Regions from separate parts of the Cutibacterium sp. KB22876 genome, predicted to be linked through region 2. Evidence: riboswitches for the same ligand, from Rfam matches in the RefSeq annotation. Region 2 holds a riboswitch; each other region holds the start of a gene.

Region 1 (2,195 bases), 270 kb from region 2:
GCCGGTGATCAGCCAACTACGCTGACGACTCACTTGCCGGTGATCTTCGCCAGACCGTCATTGAGGGTCTTCGCACCGTCCACGAGTTCGGCACCAGGGGTGCTCTGGGAGAACGGCACGGTGACGAATTTGTTCTCCTTGACGGCCTTCATCTGGCTGAGGACGGGGTCCTTCCTCATATAGTCGATCTTCGACGTCGCCGTGGACCAACTGGCATCGGCGACCACGATGACCTCAGGGTTGGATGCGACAATCTTCTCCCAGGAGCCGTCTGCCCAACCGCCGTCGAGATGGGCAAAGAGGTTCTTGGCACCGACAGCGTCCATGAGGAGCTGGGGTCCGCCATGTCCGGCGCCAATGAACGGAGTCTTGTCTCCCGAGTCGAACCAGACGATCGACGTCCCGGTGCCGTGCTTGTTCCCGGTGACCTCCTTGAGGGCATCTCGCTGCTTGGAAATGGCCTTGTCAGCCGCATCCTTGACGCCGATGAGAGTCCCCACCTCGGTCATTTCCTTCCAGACGTTTTCCCAGGTGGTTTCGGCCGAGGGCGTGCCCTTGGGGCAGCCGAAGGGGCTGATGTAGGTGGCAATTCCCTGTTTCTTCAGCTCATCACGCGTGCCGATGGCCTTGTCCGTAAAAGCGCTGGAATACGAGGACAGCGCCAGATCAGGCTTGGCGGCCAGGAAGGTCTCCTTGGACGGGTACTCCTTGGAGAGCACCTTGACCGAGTCATAGGCCTTCTTCCACTTCGCCGGGATCTCACTGTCAAGGTAGGCGGTGCCGACGAGTTTGGACTCCCCGCCGATGGCCAGCACGTCCTCAGTGGCTCCCTGATTGAGGGTCACTGCCCTCGTGGCGGGCTTGTCGAGGGTGACCTGCTGTCCGCAGTTGGTGATGGTGATCGGACCAGAAGCCGACGCTGAGACCGAGGAAGACGACGATGACGCGGAGTCCTTGGGGGCACCGGCACAGCCGGCGAGCAGGACGGCGGGAAGCATTGATGCCACGAGGACGCGGCGAAGGGATGACGGGGTGACGGGCATGAGTAAGCCAGCTTTCTGTGTTCGGCGTGCGCGACCGGGTACCGACAGGACGGCGTCAGGTGGTCTTCGGGCTCGACCTCGTCTCCGTTCCCGGCTCCTTCCCAGTGCTCATGGCACCAGTGGCGTTCGCCGGGGCAGATCAGTCATACCGCTGCGCGTCAGCTCCGGCTTCTCACCGGATTCCAGCGCTGGTGGGGCCACCAGCAACCTGACGTGAGCATGTTAGCATCCCCTTCGTATGCCCTCCTCCAAGGGGTTACCTCACTTGAACAGGTCACCGAAACGCATCGTCGTCTTCCGGTAAACCTTGTTGTAGGCGGCTCGACGTGGATCTCGCAGCCAACCCATTCCCTTACGGCCATAACCGGGAATGAGGGTGCGCTTGACAGTCCTCGTGACTCGACCACGCGTCCTGGCCGAGATGGTTCTGGACAGGCTGGGAGTACGAATTCCGAACTTCATGGACCCGATGATAGAAGGGACGAGCCATCCTGTAAGCCGGGTTCTGTGGCCCCTCAGGGCCGGTGATCATCCATCTGTGAACGCCATTACTGGCATCCTCCAGCCTTTCGGCTGCGCAGCCTACCCGGACGCTCAGGCGAGCAGCCCTCGAACACGTCCGCGACCTCGTGGTCTTCTTGGCCTTGCTCCGAGTGGGGTTTGCCGTGCCGTCACCGTCACCGATGACGCGGTGGGCCCTTACCCCGCCGTTTCACCCTCACCGGCCCGAAAGCCGGCAGTTTGTTTTCTGTGGCACTGTCCCGCGGGTCACCCCGGGTGGGCGTTACCCACCACCCTGCTCTGTGGAGCCCGGACTTTCCTCGACAGCTCAAGACTGCCGCGATCACCCGGATGGCTCGTCCGCCGTCGATTCTACGGTCATTGCCGCATCGTCGCCACACGGGCAACGGCGCAATTCTCAAAGAGACTCCTCGGTGCGCACCAGAATCCGGTCGCACTCCTCGCAACGCACGACGTCGTCCTCGGCGGCTGCGACATAGGTGCGCAGGTCAGCCGGATTCGCAGCAATGCCACATCCCTCACACACCCCGTGGACGAGCTTGGCACACCCCATCCCGGTGCGCTCGCGCAGCATCTCGTAGAGCTTGAGGAGATCCACCGGGACACCACCCGCCTGGGTCTCGCGAGACC
Region 2 (2,195 bases):
ACCCTTGCTGAAGCCCATCCGCGGCGTTCCCGACGAAGCCCTCCCCGCGTTTACCCTCTCCAAGAGAGCAAACAAGCAGCTGGACATGGAATATGCGAATCGCGGTTTGAAGCGTTCAGTGCCTAGTAGAGCAGTGACGGCTCGTCAATATGCCCGGCATCGAGGGCGTATCAGTACGACAGAATTGGGCGTCATCCTGGATGTGTGGGCTTCCAACGTCGGACAGGTCCTCAAGGATCTCATGGCTGACGGAGTACTGCAGCCTTCGTCAGAGGCAATGGCAGGTCGCGGATTTCACTACCTGTGGACAGGTGACGAGGCATCCTGACTTTTTCAGTCCTTATGATCCATCTCGCCAAGTTCCTGGTCAGGCAGAGCGTGTTCCGATACACCGGAAAGCTAAGTGCACTTCCCCTTTCGGGGCGGTGGAGCACAACTTTTTGACCGAAAGATTGTACTTGCACCCTCGGATTGGGTGTCTGGGTGCAGTCTTCGAGGCTGCTCCCTGTGGTTCTGGCTGCTGAACCAGTCGAGAAAATTGTGCTTACCCTCGCGCTTGTGCTGTTGAGCAGAATTTTTCAGCCACAAAGTTGTACTCCAGGCATGAAGCGGCGGCGGGAGCACAACTTTTCGCAGTGTGGGGAGCTCTGCGCGGTATGGAGATCCTGTCGGTGGCGGTGTTGTGGTCCGTTCGTCTCTGTGGCAGATGTGTCAGGAGTCGTGGTGTCTGTCACCTGGTGTGGCACGAGGTACCTTGCCGAACTGAATTACCACGCGGGTGCGAAGTACCCCGTCGATTGCGCTCGGTGGGTTCCGAGGCGTGTGCCGCACGCGATCCGGCATGTCTGTGACAAGGGGCTGGCGGACGGCACGTCGCGAAGTGCGTGTCACAGGTGCTAGCCTGCCTCGCATACATGGTGCGGCCCCGATGAGGCCGCAGTGAATCCGGTGAGAATCCGGGACTGTTGCGCAGCGGTGACGGTGACGACGTCGGCAAGACCACTGGGAGTGATCCTGGGAAGGGCCGACCGAGAGTGATCCGAAGTCCGAAGACCCCATGTATGACTTGTGTCGTTCGGGCCTCGCATCAAGGTCCTCGCACCCAGAAGGAACAGCTATGCCTTCCTCGAGACGGTCGGCCGAGCGTGACCGCCGGTTGCCGGTGGCACCCCTGGTGATCATCCTCGTCGTGCTCATCGTCGTCAGCGCCGTCGTCTCGCTGACCATTGGTTCGGAACCATTGCCAATGCGTGGCGTTCTTGACACGGTTGGTGCCAGGATCACTGGTGAGCCGGGCCCCGACCCGACGATCGATGTCATCGTCTGGGACCTGCGTGCCCCCAGGGCACTGCTGGCGATCATCGTCGGAGCCGGACTCGCCCTGGCCGGAAGCGGTATGCAGACCCTGGTGCGCAACCCGCTTGCCGACCCCTACCTGCTGGGTGTCTCGGCCGGTGCGAGTGTGGGGGCCACCGCGGTCATCGCCCTGGGGATGTTTGCCTCCTGGGGCCCTCACCGGCTCACCATCGGAGCCTTGGTGGGGGCATTGGGCGCCGCCGGTCTGGTGTACCTCATCTCCATGGCCCAGGGCGGCATGACGCCGCTGCGGCTGGTGCTCTCGGGCGTCGTGCTCTCTGCGGCATTCTCGGCACTGGCGAGTTTCCTCGTCTTCCGCAGCTCGGACCCGCGCGCGGCGCAGTCGGTGCTGTACTGGATGCTGGGATCGGTGTCCGGTGCCACTTGGGACAGTTTGTGGGTGGCAGCCATCGTCACCGCTCTGTCCGTGGTGCTCATGATCGCCTTCTCGGGTTGGCTCGATGCCCTGGCGGCTGGCACCGACGTCGCTCGATCCCTCGGCATCCCCGACACCAGGGTGCGTAAGGCGTTGTTCGTCGGCAACTCGGTACTCGTCGGGGTGCTCGTGGCGGTCTCGGGCGGCATCGGATTCGTCGGACTCGTCATTCCGCACATGTCACGGCTGCTCGTGGGAGCCAGTCACCGGTCGATGCTGCCTGTCGCCGCCGCCATCGGCAGTCTCTTCCTGCTGTGGGTGGACGTCGGCGCCCGCGTCATCGCGGCACCACAGGAGGTGCCTCTCGGCGTCGTCACCGGGTTCATCGGCGCTCCCATCTTCCTGTACCTCATGGGGCGCAGTCAGTACCGATTCTCGAGTGAGTCATGACACGTCTCGAAGT
Region 3 (2,195 bases), 860 kb from region 2:
TCGACTTGCCCGAACCGTTGAGCCCGATGATGGCCGTGACGGTACCGGGTTCGAAGTCCAGATCGACGTCTCGGACGATGGTTCGCCCCTCGACCTGCGCCGCGAGACGTCGTGTGGTCAGTCGGGTTCCCATCATGCCCCCGCGTACTGGTAGTGGCGCCGTCCCAGCAGTAGTAGGAGTACTGGGGCTCCTAGCAGACCTGTGACGATGCTCAACGAAGTCTCCTGAGGTCGGCTCGCCACCCGGGAGAGGACGTCGACCCACACGAGGAAGAGCGCACCGAACAAAGCGCTGACCGGCAGGACGACGCGATGGCGCGGTCCCACGAGGAGCCTAGTGAGGTGGGGAATGACGAGGCCCACGAATCCGATGCCGCCGGAGACCGCGACGATCGCGCTCACGAGGATGGCCTGGACGATGAAGAGGGCGACTCTCAGGCCGGTGACCGGGACCCCGAGCGAGGAGGCGAGTTCCGGGCCTGCTGCCAGCGCGTCGAGCCACCTCGATCCAATCATGAGCAACAGCAGGGTGACGAGGACCACCACCGCCGTCGGCACGAGGGTCTGCCAGGAGGCACCCGCCACGCTGCCCAACAGCCAGAAGAGGACGGACTGGGCCGATTTCGGGTCGTTGCTGTGGAAGACCAGGAAGCTCGACATCGCGCTGAAGGCCGAGGACATGACGACACCGGTGAGGACGAGCCGCAAGGGGCTCAGACCTCCCTGGGCCATGGCGATGCCGAACACGGCCGCGGTCGCGACGAGGGCACCGAGAAGGGCACCCAGGTACAGCGAGTACACGCCGAAGGCCGCCAGCGTTCCCGTGGTGATGGCGGCTGTCGCCCCGACGCTGGCCCCTGCCGAGACCCCGAGCATGTAGGGATCGGCCAACGGGTTGCGTACCAAGGTCTGCATGACGGCACCACCGACGGACAGTCCGGCCCCGGCAACGACGGCCAGCACCGTTCGTGGAAGTCGCAACCCCCACACGATCTGGTCCGCGGTGGCCTCGACGCTGCCTCCGCGCACGTGTACATCCAGGACATGCCACGCCTGTTCGACGGGCAGCCGGATCGTGCCGAAGGCCAGCGAGAGCACGACCCTCAGAGCAAGAGCAACCGCCAGGACCAGCAGTACGGGCCCGGCGGGCAACCGGCGATCCTCGTGGGCCCGCGATGACGTCGATCCGTCCGACGATTGCCGTTGCCCGCGCGAAGCGCAGGGATGGGTGTCTCGATGGCGGACGTGTGGCAAAGGAACTCCTGGCGGTTGACGCCCATCTCGCGAGGCGTACGGCGGCTGCATTCGCCGGGAGGTTTTCGGACTCGGGGTCGCGCGGCTCGTCCCCCTTCCCAGGTGTCTCCACCCAGTGGGCTCGCGGCGAGCCATCACCCACACCGCTGCGCGTCAGTCCTGGATTCGCACCAGGTTCCCTGGCCGGCGAAACGCACCGTACCACGCAGGTGGTGAATCGTCCCACTCATCCATGACCCCGCCCCGAGAATCCAAATTTCCATCCCGAGCGACATGTCCAAGAAGTGGCGGATGTCTCACTCGTACACTGTCCACATGCGAGGTCATGCAGTGATGGCGGACCCGGAAGGCGACGTGCGGATTCGGTATATATTTACGAGATGATATAAAGGCTGTCGACGGGTCCAGTGGTCTTGTTATTGCTTGGGCGTCATTGCACCGGTTCGGTGTCCGATCACATGCTCGTCATCACGGGTTCATGTCCTGTTCGCAACCGCGTCATTACTCGATATTCCAGATCGCCGCCCTTTGTGAATTGAACCTCCGCGTCGCTAGCATCGGATCGCAGATCCTCCCGGGATGGTTGCCCATACTCCTTGACAGGGGCGTGCATCGACTTCCACAGGGGCTCTGTGAAGCACGTCAATTCCTATGGATGCGAATCCGTGAGGAGTATGAAAAAGCCATGTCCTTGAAGAGACGTCCAGGGCGCAGAGTTCTCGCGGCGGCTGCCTCGGCAGTCCTCGCAGTGTCTGCCATGATGCAGGTGCCGGCGGCTCACGCCGTCATTCCACCCAAGCCGCAGGGCTATCCGATCGCGCACCTCTATGAGTCGTGCACGGATGCCTCCGCCCACGCCCAGGGATACCCCGAGTGGCATTACGGTGAGACGGGACGACGCTACCTCAGCGACGGCACGATCCAGTTCACCAACCGCACCG
Region 4 (2,195 bases), 100 kb from region 2:
ATGCCGCCGGAGATAGCCACCGCCATGGCCACCCCAGCCGATACGGGGACGAGAAGCAGCACATGGATGACGGTCGGGTCGATCCCGACCGCGGTGGCCGTGGAATCCCCGGACGCCAACGCGTCGAGCCATGGGGCACATGCCCACAGCAGTACAGTCAGAACGATCGCCACGGCAACGTTCGTCCATCCCTGCCCCCAGCTGGCTCGAGACAGGTCACCGAGGGTCCAGAACATCACCGCGCGTGCAGTCTCGGCCGAGTCGGAGGAGATGATGATGAAATTGGTGACGGCTTGAAAGATGAATCCCACCGCGAGACCGGCGAGGACGAGACGCAGCGTCGACGAGTTCCGGCCGCCGCCCATGAACAGCACGATCGCGGTCGACAGCAGCGCTCCCAGGAAGGCCATGCCGGCTACTGCGAATGACGAGGTGACGCCGACGATGATGATCGCCGCGGCAGCTCCCGAGGAGGCTCCCGCGCTCACGCCAAGTACGTAGGGCTCTGCGAGGGGGTTGCGAACCACGGCTCGGAGTGCGACTCCGGCGACACCGAGGGTCGCGCCGACGCCGAGCCCGGTGACGATGCGAGGCATGCGGTTCTGCCAGACGATCGCGTCGGTAATGGAGTCCCAGGTCACGTGAATGGGAATGTCACAATGGTCGGCGAGTACCCCCAAGACCTGACCGATGGGTACCGGTGCGGCACCAAAGGCAATCGAGAGTACCGGCATGAGCACGAGGAGAGTCACGAGTAGGAAGAAGCGAGTCGGGGTACGGCGGTGAAGGAGTCGAGCCAAGGGAAAGCCGTCCTCGTCAGGGCCGAATCGCGCGGCCGTCGGTCAGATACGGTCCAGGAGGTTTTCGGACTTGGCCTCAACCGAACGGGCGCCTTCCCGGTTTCCCAGTGGCTTGTCTGCCCGTTCGTCCGCCTTACCGCTGCGCGTCAGCCCCCGATTCACACGGGGTTCCCTACGCCGGACGCAGTCATCTTAGCCGTGCCTCACAAATGGAATTCGGTTACCCTCACATCGCAGCGTTGTCCTGTCTCCAGTACCTCATGAAGGCGATGTGGCGACGGTCGATGCCATACCCATCGGCGAGGGCCCGACGTCAGTGACGCACCATGGAGGGCTTCTCGCGAGTCAGCCGTCATCGACCCCCACGGTGTCGATCGGGATGACGATGGGCGTCCCGACATCCGGGGCATGGATGATGTGCGTGTGCAGGCCAAAGACTTCTCGCATGACGTCGGCGGTGATGACCTCGGTGGGGGTTCCGTTCGCTCGAATCTCCCCGTCACGCATGGCCACTAACCAGTCGCAGTAGCGCGCCGCCATGTTGATGTCATGGAGCACCATGACGATCGTCACCCCGTCACGGCGGTTGAGGTCACGCAACAAGCTGAGAACGTCGATCTGATGGGCCAGATCAAGGTAGGTCGTCGGTTCGTCGAGGAAGAGCACGTCGGTGTTCTGGGCCAAGGCCATGGCGATCCACACTCGCTGGCGCTGACCTCCGGACAGCTCGTCAACCGGTCGTCGGGCCAGCTCGACGATTCCAGTGCGTTCCAGCGCCGACGCCACCGCCTGCTCATCGGCGGTGGTCCATCGTCCGAAAATTCCTTGGTGAGGAGCGCGTCCGCGCGCCACCAGATCTGCGACGGTGATCGTCGTCGGAGCTGTCGGGGACTGCGGCAACAACCCGACGACACGGGCGAGTTGCCGGGTCGGCACAGTGGGGAGCTCCTGACCGTCCAGGACGACCTGACCGCTGCTGGGGCGGATCAAGCGTGTCATCGTCCGTAACAGGGTGGATTTGCCACAACCGTTCGGGCCAATGATTGCCCCGATCCTTCCGGTCGGGATGCTGAGGTCGAGGTGGTCCAGGACGGCGCGGTCTCCGTACCCAACCGATACCGCGTCGGCCTTCAGATGATGACTGGTTCTCACGCACTCTCCTTTCGAGACTGACGAGCCATGACGATGAGCAGGTACACCCCGCCCAGAATCCCGGTGACCAGCCCCACCGGATAGGTGTGTGACATGAGGTTGGCGCCGACGAAGTCGCACACCAGTACCAGGACCGATCCAGTGAGCGCGGAGGCCATGAGTGGGGCATCTCCTGGGCCACACAGTCGAAATGCAATCGGTCCGCACATCAGCGACACGAAGGCGATCGGTCCTGCAACGGCA

Evidence for each region. Region 2 has a riboswitch for cobalamin ahead of AC6I1W_RS05010 (FecCD family ABC transporter permease). Riboswitches for the same ligand answer to the same signal wherever they lie in the genome.
Region 1: linked by a shared signal. The riboswitch ahead of AC6I1W_RS06160 (ABC transporter substrate-binding protein) and the one ahead of AC6I1W_RS05010 (FecCD family ABC transporter permease) in region 2 are both predicted to bind cobalamin.
Region 3: linked by a shared signal. The riboswitch ahead of AC6I1W_RS08865 (FecCD family ABC transporter permease) and the one ahead of AC6I1W_RS05010 (FecCD family ABC transporter permease) in region 2 are both predicted to bind cobalamin.
Region 4: linked by a shared signal. The riboswitch ahead of AC6I1W_RS04510 (FecCD family ABC transporter permease) and the one ahead of AC6I1W_RS05010 (FecCD family ABC transporter permease) in region 2 are both predicted to bind cobalamin.

Annotation. Positions count from the first base shown of each region.
Region 1 is NZ_AP040858.1:1,366,623-1,368,817, reverse strand. Features, by position in the region: gene AC6I1W_RS06165 (FecCD family ABC transporter permease) at 1-33, opposite strand, end outside; gene AC6I1W_RS06160 (ABC transporter substrate-binding protein) at 30-1,043, opposite strand; cobalamin riboswitch at 1,085-1,270, opposite strand; gene AC6I1W_RS06155 (hypothetical protein) at 1,305-1,505, opposite strand; RNA gene rnpB (RNase P RNA component class A) at 1,522-1,903, opposite strand; gene AC6I1W_RS06145 (zinc ribbon domain-containing protein) at 1,963-2,195, opposite strand, start outside.
Region 2 is NZ_AP040858.1:1,098,640-1,100,834, forward strand. Features, by position in the region: gene AC6I1W_RS05005 (RNA-binding domain-containing protein) at 1-328, shown strand, start outside; cobalamin riboswitch at 897-1,076, shown strand; gene AC6I1W_RS05010 (FecCD family ABC transporter permease) at 1,163-2,182, shown strand; gene AC6I1W_RS05015 (ABC transporter ATP-binding protein) at 2,179-2,195, shown strand, end outside.
Region 3 is NZ_AP040858.1:1,955,365-1,957,559, reverse strand. Features, by position in the region: gene AC6I1W_RS08870 (ABC transporter ATP-binding protein) at 1-133, opposite strand, end outside; gene AC6I1W_RS08865 (FecCD family ABC transporter permease) at 133-1,152, opposite strand; cobalamin riboswitch at 1,314-1,435, opposite strand; gene AC6I1W_RS08860 (hypothetical protein) at 1,940-2,195, shown strand, end outside.
Region 4 is NZ_AP040858.1:998,173-1,000,367, forward strand. Features, by position in the region: gene AC6I1W_RS04510 (FecCD family ABC transporter permease) at 1-800, opposite strand, end outside; cobalamin riboswitch at 839-997, opposite strand; gene AC6I1W_RS04515 (ABC transporter ATP-binding protein) at 1,146-1,952, opposite strand; gene AC6I1W_RS04520 (FecCD family ABC transporter permease) at 1,949-2,195, opposite strand, start outside.